DNA from 2 places in the Agrobacterium sp. 22094 genome. Region 1 is predicted to be linked to the other one. Evidence: predicted binding sites of a transcription regulator. Region 1 holds the regulator's gene; the other holds the start of a gene.
What was found. The regulator LexA, encoded in region 1, represses DNA repair genes until DNA is damaged. The targets are predictions, from matches to a motif close to TGTTCNNNNTGTGTTCNG.
Positions count from the first base shown of each region.

Region 2: a site for LexA is predicted at 4,783-4,800, ahead of ACTJK5_RS22045 (DUF2461 family protein). Genes of this name have one in related genera too.

Region 1 is NZ_JBQEPX010000001.1:937,076-944,487, reverse strand. Features, by position in the region: gene eno (phosphopyruvate hydratase) at 1-1,237, opposite strand, end outside; gene kdsA (3-deoxy-8-phosphooctulonate synthase) at 1,455-2,303, opposite strand; gene ACTJK5_RS04480 (hypothetical protein) at 2,426-2,989, opposite strand; gene lexA (transcriptional repressor LexA) at 3,346-4,071, shown strand; gene ACTJK5_RS04470 (hypothetical protein) at 4,065-4,322, opposite strand; gene ACTJK5_RS04465 (GFA family protein) at 4,414-4,812, opposite strand; gene ACTJK5_RS04460 (glutathione S-transferase family protein) at 5,074-5,763, shown strand; gene ACTJK5_RS04455 (ComEC/Rec2 family competence protein) at 5,774-7,412, opposite strand, start outside.
Region 2 is NZ_JBQEPX010000007.1:152,926-160,337, forward strand. Features, by position in the region: gene ACTJK5_RS22005 (ImuA family protein) at 1-51, opposite strand, end outside; gene ACTJK5_RS22010 (hypothetical protein) at 236-595, shown strand; gene ACTJK5_RS22015 (pyridoxamine 5'-phosphate oxidase family protein) at 592-1,182, opposite strand; gene ACTJK5_RS22020 (thermonuclease family protein) at 1,689-2,171, opposite strand; gene ACTJK5_RS22025 (SOS response-associated peptidase) at 2,355-3,014, shown strand; gene imm45 (Imm45 family immunity protein) at 3,109-3,429, shown strand; gene ACTJK5_RS22035 (GCG_CRPN prefix-to-repeats domain-containing protein) at 3,530-3,862, shown strand; gene ACTJK5_RS22040 (hypothetical protein) at 4,082-4,270, opposite strand; gene ACTJK5_RS22045 (DUF2461 family protein) at 4,847-5,497, shown strand; gene ACTJK5_RS22050 (hypothetical protein) at 5,953-6,741, opposite strand; gene ACTJK5_RS22055 (hypothetical protein) at 6,738-7,412, opposite strand, start outside.

The DNA.
Region 1 (7,412 bases):
GCGGACCCAGCATCTCTTCGATACGGATCAGCTGGTTGTACTTCGCCAGACGGTCGGAGCGCGACAGCGAGCCGGTCTTGATCTGACCGCAGTTGGTGGCAACCGCGAGATCGGCAATCGTGGAGTCTTCCGTTTCACCCGAACGGTGAGACATGACCGCCGTGTAGCGTGCCTTGTGCGCCGTCTCGACAGCGTCGAGCGTCTCGGTCAGAGAACCGATCTGGTTGACCTTGACGAGGATGGAGTTGGCAACGCCCATCTTGATGCCGTCACGCAGACGCGCGGAGTTGGTAACGAAGAGGTCGTCGCCGACGAGCTGTACCTTGGAGCCGATCTTGTCAGTCAGGTACTTCCAGCCTTCCCAATCGTCTTCTGCCATGCCGTCTTCGATGGAAATGATCGGGTACTTGCCCGCGAGTTCCGCGAGGTAATCAGCCATGGCTTCCGGCTCGAGCGTGCGGCCTTCGCCTTCCATCTCGTACTTGCCGTTCTTGAAGAACTCGGTCGAGGCGCAGTCGAGAGCAAGAGCGACGTCATCGCCCGGCTTGTAGCCTGCCTTTTCAACCGACTTCATGATGAAGTCCAGCGCTTCCGGCGCGCTCTTCAGGCCTGGCGCGAAACCGCCTTCGTCGCCGACATTGGTGTTGTGACCCTGCGCTGCCAGTTCCTTCTTCAGCACATGGAAGATTTCAGCGCCGATGCGCACCGCGTCACGAATGCTTTCCGCGCCGACTGGCATGATCATGAATTCCTGGAAATCGATCGGGTTGTCGGCATGCGCGCCGCCATTGATGATGTTCATCATCGGAACGGGCAGCAGGTGGGCGTTCGGGCCACCGACATACCGATAGAGTGGCAGGCCGGTTGTTTCGGCAGCAGCCTTGGCAACGGCCAGAGATACGCCGAGGATGGCGTTTGCGCCGAGGCGAGACTTGTTCGGCGTCCCATCAAGCGCAATCAGCGTCTGGTCGATGTGGATCTGGCTTTCGGCGTCGAAGCCGCCAAGCGCATCAAAGATCTCGGTGTTGACGGCCTCGACGGCCTTTTCAACGCCCTTGCCGCCATAGCGCTGTCCGCCATCGCGCAGCTCGACTGCCTCGTGAGCGCCGGTGGATGCGCCCGATGGAACGGCAGCGCGACCGAAGGAGCCGTCTTCGAGGTACACGTCGACCTCGACCGTGGGGTTGCCACGGCTATCGAGGATTTCGCGTGCGATGATGTCGGTAATGGCTGTCATGGTCTCTCCCTTGGGACTGGAACAGATGAATTTCAGTCGCTTGTCTTAGAGCGCATCGGCAAAACTGTGAAGCCGTTTTCGAGCCGGACGGCGGATAAGCGATTCTGAAAAGTGTGAAAGGTCATTGCAACTTCGCTGTAGACGAAGCGTGAGAAATTACAATGACGACGCCCAGCATCAGGCGTCGCCCAACCTATAAAAATCGATTAGGCCAAAATCAGGCGGCCTTGGCGATAGCGTCAAACGCCAGAAGCTTCTCCAGAAGCTTCGGCATATCCTTCAGATGAACCATGTTGGGGCCGTCGGAAGGGGCATTGTCCGGGTCTTCATGGGTCTCGACAAACAGTCCGGCAATGCCGACGGCCACGGCTGCGCGCGACAATGTCTCGACGAATTCGCGCTGACCACCCGTCGACCCACCCTGCCCGCCTGGCTGCTGCACGGAATGCGTCGCATCGAACACCACCGGCGCACCGAGCGAGGCCATAATCGGCAACGAGCGCATGTCGGAGACAAGCGTGTTATAGCCGAAAGATGCGCCGCGTTCGCAGAGCAGAACGTTCGGATTGCCGCTCTCGTTGAGCTTTGCCAGCACGTTCTTCATGTCCCAGGGCGCCAGGAACTGGCCTTTCTTCACATTGATCACGCGACCGGTCTTTGCGGCGGCGATCAGAAGATCGGTCTGGCGACTGAGGAAGGCCGGGATTTGCAGGACATCGACGGTTTCGGCGACAATGGCGCACTGCTCTTCCGTATGGATGTCGGTCAGGACAGGGAAGCCATATTCCTTCTTGAGATCGGCAAAGATCTCCATGGCCTTGTCGAGACCGATGCCACGCTGTCCGGAGAGCGATGTGCGGTTGGCCTTGTCGAAGGATGACTTATAGACAAGCCCGATGCCGAGCTTGCCGCAAAGCTCATGCAGCGTGCCGGCAATCATGAAAGCGTGGTCGCGGCTTTCCATCTGGCACGGACCGGCGATCAGCGAAAACCGCTCTGTGTTGGAGAAGGCGACAGCGCCTTTGCCTTCGCCAGCGACCACTTTCAAATTGTTCTTCAAAGTCATCTCATTCCTCACGACACATGCGCCGGACATCGCCGGCAACCGCTTAATTTGCGATGTTGCACAGGCATTAGCAGCAAGCGCGCCATGTGTCACGAGATGAGGGAGCACCAACCGCTTGCCCTTTAGCCGGCATTCGCCTTCCGGACGACATCGGGATTGGCCTCGGAAGACTGCACGAACGGCCCGACTGCGCGCACCGCGTCGGAAAATCCAGCACTTCCCTTCAGCCCTTCCAATTCTTCGGGCTTGAAGCCTTGAGTCAGCAACATGCGATAAACGTTCTCGCTGTTCTCACCACCGGCGGAAACCCAAGCCGGTAGCGATGCCTCCCAGGCCTTCTTCTCACGCTGGTTTCGGTCGGCAACGATTGCAAGCTTGATCAGTCCACCGATCGGAATGGGAATGCCGTTCACCGCAAGATCGGGGATGAAGCTCGCCGGATGAACGCCGCCAAGCGCGTGATTTTTCAGGATCCGTGCACAGTTATTGTCGCGCGTCGGCTCCTTGTTCTGCGAAACGCGCTTCTGATTGAGTTGAACGATGAGCTTGCAATTGGCCATCGTCGTGTTCAGCAGCAACCGGTCATACTCCTTGCGCTTCAAAGCTTCCGGTGAATTGGGATCGAGGGTCTGGCAACCGGCCAGCGCAATCAGCATTCCGATAAGGGTAAATCTAACGAGCTTCATAAAAATGTCCCTGCCCCGAAAAAACGCTGCAAGGCAGCGCCGTAGAGCTACGATAACTTTGTTGATAATGCTTCGAATGGCTTGGCCTTCATACCACAGGATGACCGGATCGTGTGATCCTCGAAGCAGCTTGTAGATACCCGCAAAAATGAAATCATCAACCTGGAGAGGAAAAAGACGCCCAACACCGTAAAGAAGCTATGAACTTCTACCATTGCGCGGATAACAGGACTGCGAATTGATGAGGCGGAGACGTTTGCGGAATTTTAAGGGATTGCAGAACACATATGGAACATATAGTGTTCGTTCTGTATTTGTTTCGCGAATCTTCGCCACGTATTCCAAGGGTTTTCTTCATGCTCACGCGCAAACAGCAGGAACTGCTTCTTTTCATTCATGAGCGAATGAAAGAGTCCGGCGTGCCGCCATCTTTCGATGAGATGAAAGATGCCCTCGACCTCGCCTCGAAATCCGGCATCCATCGGCTGATTACCGCTTTGGAAGAACGCGGCTTCATCCGCCGCTTGCCGAACAGGGCAAGAGCCCTGGAAGTCATCAAGCTTCCGGAAGCCTATTCCGCACCCGCACAGAAGCCGCCGCGCGGTTTTTCGCCAAGCGTGATCGAGGGCAGCCTCGGAAAAGCCAAACCGCCTGAGCCGGCTCCCGCGCCGAAGCCAGCAAACGATCAGATCTCCTCCGCTGTCACCGTTCCTGTGATGGGACGCATCGCCGCCGGTGTGCCGATCTCCGCTATCCAGAACAACACCCACGATGTTGTCGTACCCGTCGATATGCTGGGCACGGGCGAGCATTATGCGCTTGAGGTCAAGGGTGACTCGATGATCGAGGCTGGCATCTTCGATGGTGACACCGTCATCATCCGCAACGGCAGCACCGCCAACCCCGGCGATATCATCGTCGCACTGGTGGATGATGAAGAAGCCACCTTGAAGCGCTTCCGCCGCAAGGGTGCTTCCATCGCCCTGGAGGCCGCGAACCCAGCCTATGAGACCCGCATCTTCGGACCGGATCGGGTAAAGATTCAGGGCAAGCTGGTCGGTCTCATTCGTCGCTATCACTGAGCGAACGATAGTCGGCTCAGACTGGCTGCCTGTGCTCTTGCAGAGGCAAGACGCGCAGACCTCGTTGGCAGATGCGGCGATGTGCTGCCTCTGATCGCGCCGAGGTCTCGACGCTGGTTCTCTTCGTCTTCGTCTTCGTCTTCGTCTTTCTCGTTATCCTCATTCTCGATCCGAGGATGAGGAAAAGATTGGCGGATGGTCGGGTGCATGCCGATCATGGCCTTCGAACGGCGGCAATCTTTCAGTGCCACCGACAAGCGCCCTCGCCCGTCGCTTCTAAGAGCAGGACTTACAGACGCGGCTAATCCACCTCGCGGCTACCATCCGACAAGGTGGACAGTCTCACCGCCCCTTTTCCGTTCTGCCTGTCGATTCCCGGTCCCGCTCATATTGGCGCAATGCCGGGAAATCCGGCAGCCAAGCCTCACGGCGGACCGTCCAAAGCTCGTAGGTCGGCTCGAACTGATCTGGTGAATCCAGAGAACCGAGATTGACCTCGATTTCGTCGTCGCTTTTTCCGAAGACCGGCGATCCGCAGTTGGGACAGAAGAAGCGGCCATTATAGCTGCGTATTTCTCCTTCGATGGTCACGGCATCCTGCGGGAAGATGGCGGATGCGTGGAAGAGCGCGCCGTGGTGCTTGCGACAATCCATGCAGTGACAAATCCCGATACGATAGGGCTCACCGACTATCGAAAGCCTCACGCTGCCGCAGGCACAACCGCCAGATTTCATGTTCATCTCGACCGCTCCATTTGCTTGACGCCTTCCCATCAAACCGCGACGAACCGATGAAGTTCATTCTGCTTCTGTTTTCGGAAAGGTGAGAGCGGCGAACGCATCAATTCATATGATATCTGACATGACAGACTCGGCCTGTATGTCCTCTCGCTCATGCGTTAGGACGATGGACAGAGAAATAACATTCGCACTTTTGCACCGCATGGACGCTTTTGCTGATCGCATGCGATTCAAGTGGCCGTATCACCAGAAGGAGACAACATGTACGATCTTTACATCGCCAACAAGAACTACTCCTCCTGGTCTCTCCGGCCTTGGGTGCTGATGCGGACATTGGAGATTCCCTTCAAAGAGAATCTCGTCCCGTTCAACGATCCCGATCCCAAGCATGGCTTCACGCACTTCTCCCCCACAGGCAAGGTGCCCTGCCTCGTGGATGGCGATGTCACCATCTGGGACTCGCTTGCAATCATCGAGTACCTGGCGGAACGGCATGATGGTGTTTGGGCTGAGGATGCCAAAGCGCGGGCTTGGTCGCGCTCGGCATCCGCGGAGATGCATTCCGGCTTCCAATCGCTGCGCAATCTACACCCGATGAGTGTAGGTTTGCGGATCAGACCGGTTCCGGCAACCGAGGCGCTCCGCAAGGATATCGCGCGTATCGACGCGCTATGGCAGCAGGGCCTCGACACCTTCGGCGGGCCGTTTCTGGCCGGCATCAATTTCACCGCCGTCGACGCGTTCTTCTGCCCCGTCGCGTTTCGCTTCCAGACTTACGGCACAGCACTCTCGCCAGCGGCGGAGGCTTACAAGACCCAACTCCTTGGCTTGCCGGCGATCAGGGAGTGGGAGGAGGCAGCGATCCGGGAGCCGTGGCGCGACTTGGAGCATGAAGAGGAAGCGCGGGCGTCTGGCGAGATTATCGAAGACCGCCGCTCCGCAGCAGATTGAAGCAAAAGACTTACTGCCCGGCCGCCAGCATCGTCTCGATATGCGGCGGCATCGCGCCGTCGGAGGTCTTGCTGCGCCAGTCATAGGCGCGGTGAATCGACCAGGGTCTGGCAACGTCTTGCATCGCCGCGCGCGCAGTTGCGACGGGCGCTCCGGCCTCATTCAACCAGAGTTCCAGCGAGCCTGTCTTTCGCAATGTTGTGGCGCTGATCAGCAGCGCGCCCGAGCGACAGTTTGAAAACGGCACGAAACGCGACGTCACGACGATGTCCGCCAGATCGCAGGCTGTACCGGTCAACGCCGTATTAGAAATGACCGCGACTTTGACGCCGCTCTGATGACGTCCAGCACACCAGGCATTTTTCTGGCAAGAGAAGCCATTCGTCCGCTCGAAAGCCAGAATCATCTTGTCGCGAGCTTCTTGCTTCTGCTGATCGGTGAGAACAGCCGGGCGGCGTGACCTTGGCTCTGCCGTGTCCTCGCGCTCACCCGCCTTGTCGTCATCCAGCATGACAGGGGCCACATGCTTATCCGGCAGCGGCACCGCCCTCGCCCACTGCTCAACCACGAAACCCTTCGCCTGGCGCTTGGTCGTCGCAACGAATTGATCCGTGCGAAATGCGACGAGGACACCATCCTCGTAGATCAATAAATCCGGCTTTGCTTTGTTCTGCTCAAGCGGCACCAGAAGGAGACCAGCCAGAATCAGGGGAAGCCCCAAGAGCGCGAGGTGGGTCCGTAGCAAGGTGAGAAGAAGAAATCCGACCGTCGAGACGGCCAGAAACCATGGGTGCTGCCGCCCGATCGTGGCATCTCCGCCCCAACTGGAGACGGTGTTGGCAATGTCGATCACCATCGCCATGCCGTAACCCATCAGCTTCAGGAAGGGTGCATCCAGGCCAAAAGGCATGAGAAGCATGGCAATCAGTGCAGACGGCATGACGATGATCGACATGACGGGCATTGCGGCAAGATTGGCGGCCAGTCCGTAGGTGGTGATGCGGTGGAAATGCTCGATCGAGTAGATCGCAGTCGAGACACCCCCAATCAACGAGGTGATGACGACACCGCCGATCACGGCACTCGCTTTCGACGAGGCCACGATCCATAAGGGCGGGCGCGCGATGAAGAGGCGCTCACGATTGGCCCGGCATCTGCTCCAGAAGGAATAGGCCGCAACCAGTGCCAGCGTTGCGGCAAAGGACATCTGGAAACTCGGACCCATGATTTCATGTGGCGAAACCGCGATGATGACGATTGCGGCAAGGGCGACATTGCGCAGACTGATCGACGGCCGGTTGACGAGAACAGCTGCCAGCATGATCGACATCATCAACCATGCCCGCTCGGCAGAGACGGCAAAGCCTGAAATCAGATAATAGGCGAATGTCATCAACAGCGCGGCAAAGGCGGAGATCTTCTTGACGGGATAGCGCTGCGAAAACCCTGGAAACAGGCTGAACACCATACGCATACCGACGAAGAAGATGCCCGATGCCAGTGCCATGTTTAGCCCGGAAATGGCAACGATATGGGCGAGCCCCGACACGCGCAAAGCTTCCATCGTCTCGCTGGAGATCGCGCGCCGCTCATCCGTGATGATCGAAGCCGCAAAAGCACCCGCATCGCCGCCAATGACGCTGCGGATT
Region 2 (7,412 bases), on a different contig from region 1:
AGAGATGCGATCTCGCAGATCAGTAATCACTTGATCGCGGGCAGCCGACATCGGTTACGAATCCTTCCGAAATCGCAGTTGAACAGGGACGACATCATGTCGCTAGAACTTGATTGTTCCCCTTCTGTTCCGTATCTTGTCCGGCGTCAAGACGCCTGAAAATAAGGAATCTTGGCTCAAGATTAGCAACACTGCAGATTCGTGAAGTCGAATCAAAACCGTAACTAGATTCGACATGGCACCGTTCGTGGAAAATATTTTTGTCGTCATAGAGGGATGTGGATATCCAAAGTCCTCAGAGGTTCCAGGGGGTGGTATAATCACCAAGACGCCTAAAACCAGCGGAAGAACTGAAAGCGAGCGCAACTACACGCTGAAGGACGTACGACTGCCTAATATCGAAATCGAATGCATCCGGTGCGAACGCGTTGATAGCTTAGAACGAAAAGCGGCTGTTGCGAAGTTCGGCGCCAGCATGAGCTTCGCCAAGCTTCGCCGACGCCTCGCGATGGGTTGCGACCGTATCTGCCATCCCGACGGCGACCTCTGCGAGATGCGGTTTCGATGTCTCCAGTCGCCGAATGCAGATGGCTAGTCGCGCGATCTGTTCCCCGACCATGTACCATCTGCTCGGTTGAAGTTGTATTGAACATGCTCCTCATCAAAGACATCCAGAAGCTCGACGGTGACAAGCGTGACCTTCACCAGGGCGAAAGCCGCCGGTGGGACCGACAGTTGAATTTGTGGGCCGGCGCCCTCCTCACACGCTTGATCGTCTACCCTAAAGCCTGCATCGCGGGGTAAGAACGAGCGTCGGGTACGAGTGCTCAACATGTTCCATTGCGCAAGTCGCTCGTCCTCGTCTTGCGAAACACTGGCCAAGCCCGACAGCCTGATCTGAGTCCATGTTGCAGGATCGTAGCCCACCAGCGACACATGGTTGTTGGACCGAAGCTGGCTCATCTTGGCAGAACCGGCGTCCGTCACGAAGAACAACTCTCCAAGTCTTCGTGTAAATTGCCGCAGTACGATCGTTCTGACGGACGGCTTTCCATTGTAGGCTACTGTTGCGAATTGGAGCAGGTTGAACGGGGCATGGGATTTTGTACCGCCTTCAAGAGCAGACCAAATATGAAGAAGGACCTGCTCCGGGTCATCGGGGAGACGCTTGTCGTTGGTCAATTTCCGGCTCCAGTAATATGTGCCTGCGCCACGAGATTGTGACGCACTAGTTTGGTCGCGTGTTTCTCAATCCCACCGCTGCCATGCTTCAGACAAATCGGCGCGATTTAACGGCTGGATGGACATCATCGCAAACTCTATTCCAAACGACGTCTATTCTCTGCTCCTGACCGTGGCAGCCGCGCTCATTGCCGTCTGGTTCGCATTCTTCATACTCCGCAAGCTCATAGGTGTAGCGGTGCTTGCTGTCGTATTGGTTGGCGGCCTAATGGCATGGTACGATCCGAGCACGCTTCGGTCCGCTCAACATTTCGCAACCTCCGCTTATGATCAGTGGAGATATAGCGATTCCAACGAGGACGGGTTCCGTCCCTATCGGTAACGAAGGACGCAACACGCGCGTATCTAAGAATGAAAAATGCGCGCTTGTAATTCGAGGCAGCGCAGATCGATCGAGACCATTTACGACCAGACGAGGCTCATCGCGAAGCTTCTACAGTCTCCGGTCAATCGCATCTAGCACCGCGAGCGATGCACGGCATTTCAAACTTCCCACCCCAAATACCTAGACGTGCGGACTGTGCCTCTGCCTGATCCTTGGCATAACGACCGTTCGAGTACTTCGGCCAATCGATCGCGTGTCCGTTGCGAACCATCCAGGCGTTGACATCTAGACCGTCAGATCGAACGCAACGCCCCACGATCCTGTCGTAGCTCTTGCCTGTCGCCCTACACGTTGTCGGACGCGATTGCGAAAGGAAGGTGTCGAGGGCATTAGCACTGACTTGCCCGCAGCGGTAGCGTTTGCCGCTGGCATTCTCGCATAGCTGTCGGCTCTCAGGTGCATCGATGCCCTCAAAGCGGATGCGCACGCCGTTGATCTCGATCGTGTCGCCGTCCACAACGGAGGGGCGTCCGGTGATGCTGCCCGCCGACGCAATCGCTGGGATGAACATCAGGATAAGGGCAGAAGCTGTAACTTTGATCATCTGTGTATTCGGATGGCGCAAGGGGCGACGAAGTTCCTGGTTTTTCTTTCGCAAGAGCCACGACTGATAATGCTGATTCCACGCATAACCACTTTATAGATTGTCACGCAGGGATACAGGAACGACAAAAGGCAGTTTGTTAGACCAAGAGCAACCGCGCAATCACTTAATGTTGAGGTAAGCATGTGCAATCTCTATCAAGTCCGAACAAACCAGGAAGCCATGCGAGACATCGCCGGCGCGATGAGCGAGAGGCTGAACCTTGAGCCAGAGGTGGAAGTCTACCCGGACCGCCCTGCCCCGGTCATCCGAAACCGTGACGGAGCGCGCGAGCTTGTCGGCCTCACCTGGGGCATGCCCACCCCGCCAAACATTCTCGGCGATCGACCAGACACAGGCGTCACCAACATTCGCAACGTCGCATCGCCACACTGGCGCCGATGGTTAAAACCGGAGAGCCGTTGCATCGTGCCGTGGACGCGGTTCTGCGAGTGGGAAGACACCAAGCCTCGAAAGACGAAGCGATGGTTCGCGATCGATGACAGCGAGCCGCTTGCATTCTTCGCCGGCATTTGGACCGATTGGCACGGCGTGCGCGGATCGATGAAGAACCCGCGGGACGGCAATCATCAGCTTTTCGGCTTCCTGACCTGCGAGCCAAATAACATCGTCAAGCCGATCCACCCCAAGGCAATGCCGGTCATACTGACGACGCGCGAGGAAGTCGATGTGTGGCTTAGCGCGCCATGGGATGAGGCAAAGGCGCTCCAACGGCCCTTGCCTGATGAACGCTTGGTGCTGCTGCCTCTCGAAGATGTTTCCATTCAGGCCACACTTTTGTAAGCAGGGGCATACAGTCAGCATTCTGTGAGGAAGTGGTAACATCTCCGCACCAAGAATGAGCTGCTACGAGAGAGTTTGAATAGAACGGACTGGTATGCACCCAAAGCAGAAGCTCATCGATCTCGACCAGGCATCGTTGTTTCGCGGGAACGTTCTCAGGCTACCGGCGAAATATCCGTATGAGGAACACGTCGACTTCATGCTCTTCGAAACTACGTCTGGCGAAAGAGGATACGGCTTGATGGTCACGTCCGGGTACAAGGCGGGGATTTCCCTGGTGTATTTGCCGCCTGAAAGCGAAAGCAAGGATGGTGGTGTCAGTCGTGATTGGATTGTTTCCAACTGGAAAGCCTGGATATACCCCGACTGCGACGTTTCGCAGGTCGAGTTCATAGAGGCTTACCAAGCGACGTGAGACGTCGTGCGCGCTCACGCCACAAAACCATCACTATTCATTCAGCCGCCGTTCACGGGACCGAGAGCTAAATCACTCCACCAAACGAGGAGTGATGGAAATGCGCAATATAGTTCTAGGCGCGGCACTGCTGATAAGCGGATTGATGGGAGCAAGTGCAAACGCGATGCCCATGACGCAACCCTTGGCGCGGGATAAGCCAGACATCCAGACGGTCGATTACGCCTGTGGGCGTGGATATCATCTATCGCCCCGGGGCTTCTGCCGGCCGAACGGCCCGCCACGCTACGAACGCGAGTGGGGGCGTCGCGGCGATTGGGAAGCTCGGCGCGAGTGGCGGGAACGCCAGGCAAGGCGGGAGTGGCAAGAGCGTCGAGCGTGGGAACGCGAACGTGAGTGGCGACGAGGATATGACTACCGTGATCGCTGGTAATATGAGTGGCCGCTAGGATAACGAGCCCTAACCGGCGCCGATCATGGCCAGCATGCCAAACGCTTCCCTTTTATAATCGACCCCCAACGATGGCTGTGCTCTGAGAAAATAATTGTAGCACAATGCACCTGCCGGTCTTTGATCGCAACGAATAAGCAGAGGAGGCGTACTCTAGGGGTTAATGGCGACCGCAAGAAGGCCGCCATTCTATAACAAGGCTCAGTTCACAGGCATCGCGCCGGCAGTGCCGCACTTGGCGAACTTGCCCTTAGCATCCTTGCACTGAACCTTCTTCTTCGTCGTCTCGCATTTAACGAATTTGCCCTTGGCGTCGCGGCACTGCTCTGCGCTCGCTGGCGCGACGGCAAAAGACGTCAGTGCGGCTACAATCAAAACCGACTTCCACATGCTGAAAAACTCCTGGCCTTGATTGGCCAAGAGGTATCGTTACAACAAGTTTTGAAAAGCTCAAGCCGCAAGCTCGCATCCAATAGAGGGCAGCGTTCGACACTTTGCCCGCTTTTCCGAGCGTTGATTCTATCGCACTTCGGCAAGACATTACGCATAAAGTTGCGAGATATCTGAGCCTCCGGCAGTGTTTCCTTGAGGTGCGGAGATTGCGGGGTCCTGAATGGCTCTTCTTCCGACTACCTGAAACTGTGTGAAACGGTCGGGACGAGAAATGCCGGCGTCGCTAGCCGCCTTCTACAAAATCGTGCGACCGACGGCAGACGCCTTCGTTCGGCCTCATTCAACCTAACTGCACACTGCACTTCACCATTTGCGCATCTTATGCTCTGCCGCAGTCTTCGAAAACTCCTTCTGTCGAGGCTGATTTTCGAGGGGCATCTTCTGTCCAGCGGCGCAGCAACGGTCGAGAAGAAGAAATTCTCTGATACATATCCGAGCTGGACATATTTCGTTCCCTTTATGTTCGTATTGTTAAACTTGTTATAAATTGGGCAAACGTGCGTAGGCTTCCTCATGATTGATCAGCAAACTTTACAGTTTTTATCAGAAGCATCTGCGGAGGGTGAAGCGGAGTGGCTCGCCGACAACCGTATTCGTCTTAAACTGGCGCGCCAAAACTTAAGTGAATTTGCATCTGCGCTTCTCCTAGGCGCGGTACGGTTAGATCCCCGCATTGCCGAAGCAAACCGCGACGCGCGCAAGTGTCTGGTGACCGCGCAGATTTCGAAGGGCGTCGCTCCGATCACAATCCGGGTGTCCCTATCTAGAAATTCGGCTGCGACCTATTTCATGAGCATTTCTCAGGCGTATTCGTACGTCGGCGGGGGTGCATTATCGCCGCAGCCCCGCCTTGCTCGCATCCTACGGCAGACCATTTCGAGTCAAACAGGTAAGTGGCGAGGAATCGTTGAAGGCGCTTTATTCCGAACTTATTTTCCGAACGGTCTGAGTGACGGGCGCCATGCAAGTGGCAAACCTTATATGAAAGACCATGACGCGCTCGACTTTTTCAATCTCAAAAACTTCGGGGCGTGCCGTGATGTTTCACCCCAGATGCTCATGTCTCCGGATCTTTTAGAAGAAGCAGTTAAATCGTTTGCTGCAGCCCGTGGCCTTGTCGACTACATAAATCGCGCGACCACAAAGCTTCCAGAGCTGGCATGATGAGCCACTCGTCCTAGGCGCTTGCGCACCTATCAGATTTATTTTGGACTTCACAAACGGCGCCGACAAAAAGCTGACTTAGGCCGCCTTCAGACCATCCCTCCTGTGCTGAAGCTCTTGAAGAACGACTACACTCGACTATTAAGGCGCTACCAACGACCGTCAACGGCGCTACCAGCAGCGTGTGGGCGCCTAAGGTCTGCTCCGGGGCGTTTCTATCGCGTTGTAACTCCATAGACTTCGGCAGTTGAAGCGAGGATCGTTGGCAATCGGATTAAGTTGAATTAATGAGAGTGGAACGAGAAAAGGCTTTTAGGCCCACAGCTTTAAGCGCACACTCCTAAGTGGAATAAAGCAACCGGGTTTGGCGAAGGATGATATAATGATCCGGCTCCGAGCTCTCGAGATCAGAACAGTCTCGGATCCAAACGTCAGGCGGAGCGGCACGATAGAAGTCAGCCATCACTGCTTCCAACTACCCCTATCGCATCGGTAGTGAGGCGGTATTCGGACATTTCGGCTGGCGAAAGATAATAGAGTTGGTTAGGTGGGGTCTCCAGCGCATGGATCCACAAACCGGCGCCGATGCCCATTTCGTCGAGGTGTCGCGCAACTCTTGCAGTAATGGCCTGAGCACTAGACATTGCTTGCTCCGGCGATCCCTGGTCAATGCCGCCATTGAAAACCTGATGAACGCCCACAACGGCATTATTGGCTGCCGATCTCGTAATGCCCCCAGCAAAAACGAGTGGGCAGGACGAGGCACAGAGTGCCTTTTCGCCGACATTGGTCGCAATTGCTTTTTCCCGAATTAATTTGGACATAGCTAGAGCATCATCGACCGACCCTCCCGGTGAGTCCAACGACACTATTTTGATATACTCACCACGAGCCTCGATTTCTCGGGAAAAGCGTTCGGCCGCGCCGGGATCGATTGTTCCTTCAGCATGCAGCACTCCGCCTTTAACAAGACTAAATGTCATTGGCTTGCGGAGCACCTCCTCAGGGGTCAAGGGTTGGACTGGAGGAGCGCCGCGGACCCCTGGCTCACCCTTCGGAGGGAGAAAAATTGGCAGCTCCGGCGCCGGTTCAAGACTGGGTCGAGCAGCTTCGGCTTCGGTAATGTCCTTTACGTCAAGCACCACAAATGTCGCCGCCGCCGCAAGAAGCAAGTAGAAGGCGCCGCGCATCAGCATGCCGTCGTCCAAGCTAATCATGGCTTTAAAAGCGGCGACTGGTCTCACGTGGTCGGACCTTTGCGCGGTGACTTGTTAACACCGATACTTGTGATCTTATTGGTGTCTTCACCCTCCTCGCAATCCCGAGTTTCAGCAGGGGCATCCTCCGTGATCTGCAGCTCTCTTGCTGACATTTCTTCGGCCGCAATCGCCCTTTGCATCGCGAGCGCCTGCATTAGTTCTGCTACAGTGACCCTTTCGGCGAACGGCATGGCCGCCTCTTCCCTTCGGATCGCACCATTCACCACAGCGAGGATGAAAACCATGACGCCTGGTAGGAGATCGATGGAAATCGCCCCCGCCCATGCTGGAATAAAGTCGGAAGCGTAACGCAGAACGGCTTCTGCCGATGAGAGCGGCACGAAACGTCTCTCGGCTACTGGTGCGCGCGACAGAATTTCATCTGCGGCATCAGAAAGGACTTTCGATTGTGCTGCAACCGAAGCGCGGATTGTTTCCATAACCCGGTCTTGACGGGTGATAAGATCCTGTTCGCCACCGTCTGGGATAGGCGCAATGAAACCTAGCGAAAGATCGTCTGCAGCGCGCCGAATTGAGGGAGCAATCGAGGTTTGCTGCAACGATGTGATGACGCCGGTCAGGGCGACGGCTTCGGACGAAAACTTGTCTGCCCGTGGCTCTACAACTCCGGGTGCCGACACAAGCGCGCGCATGGT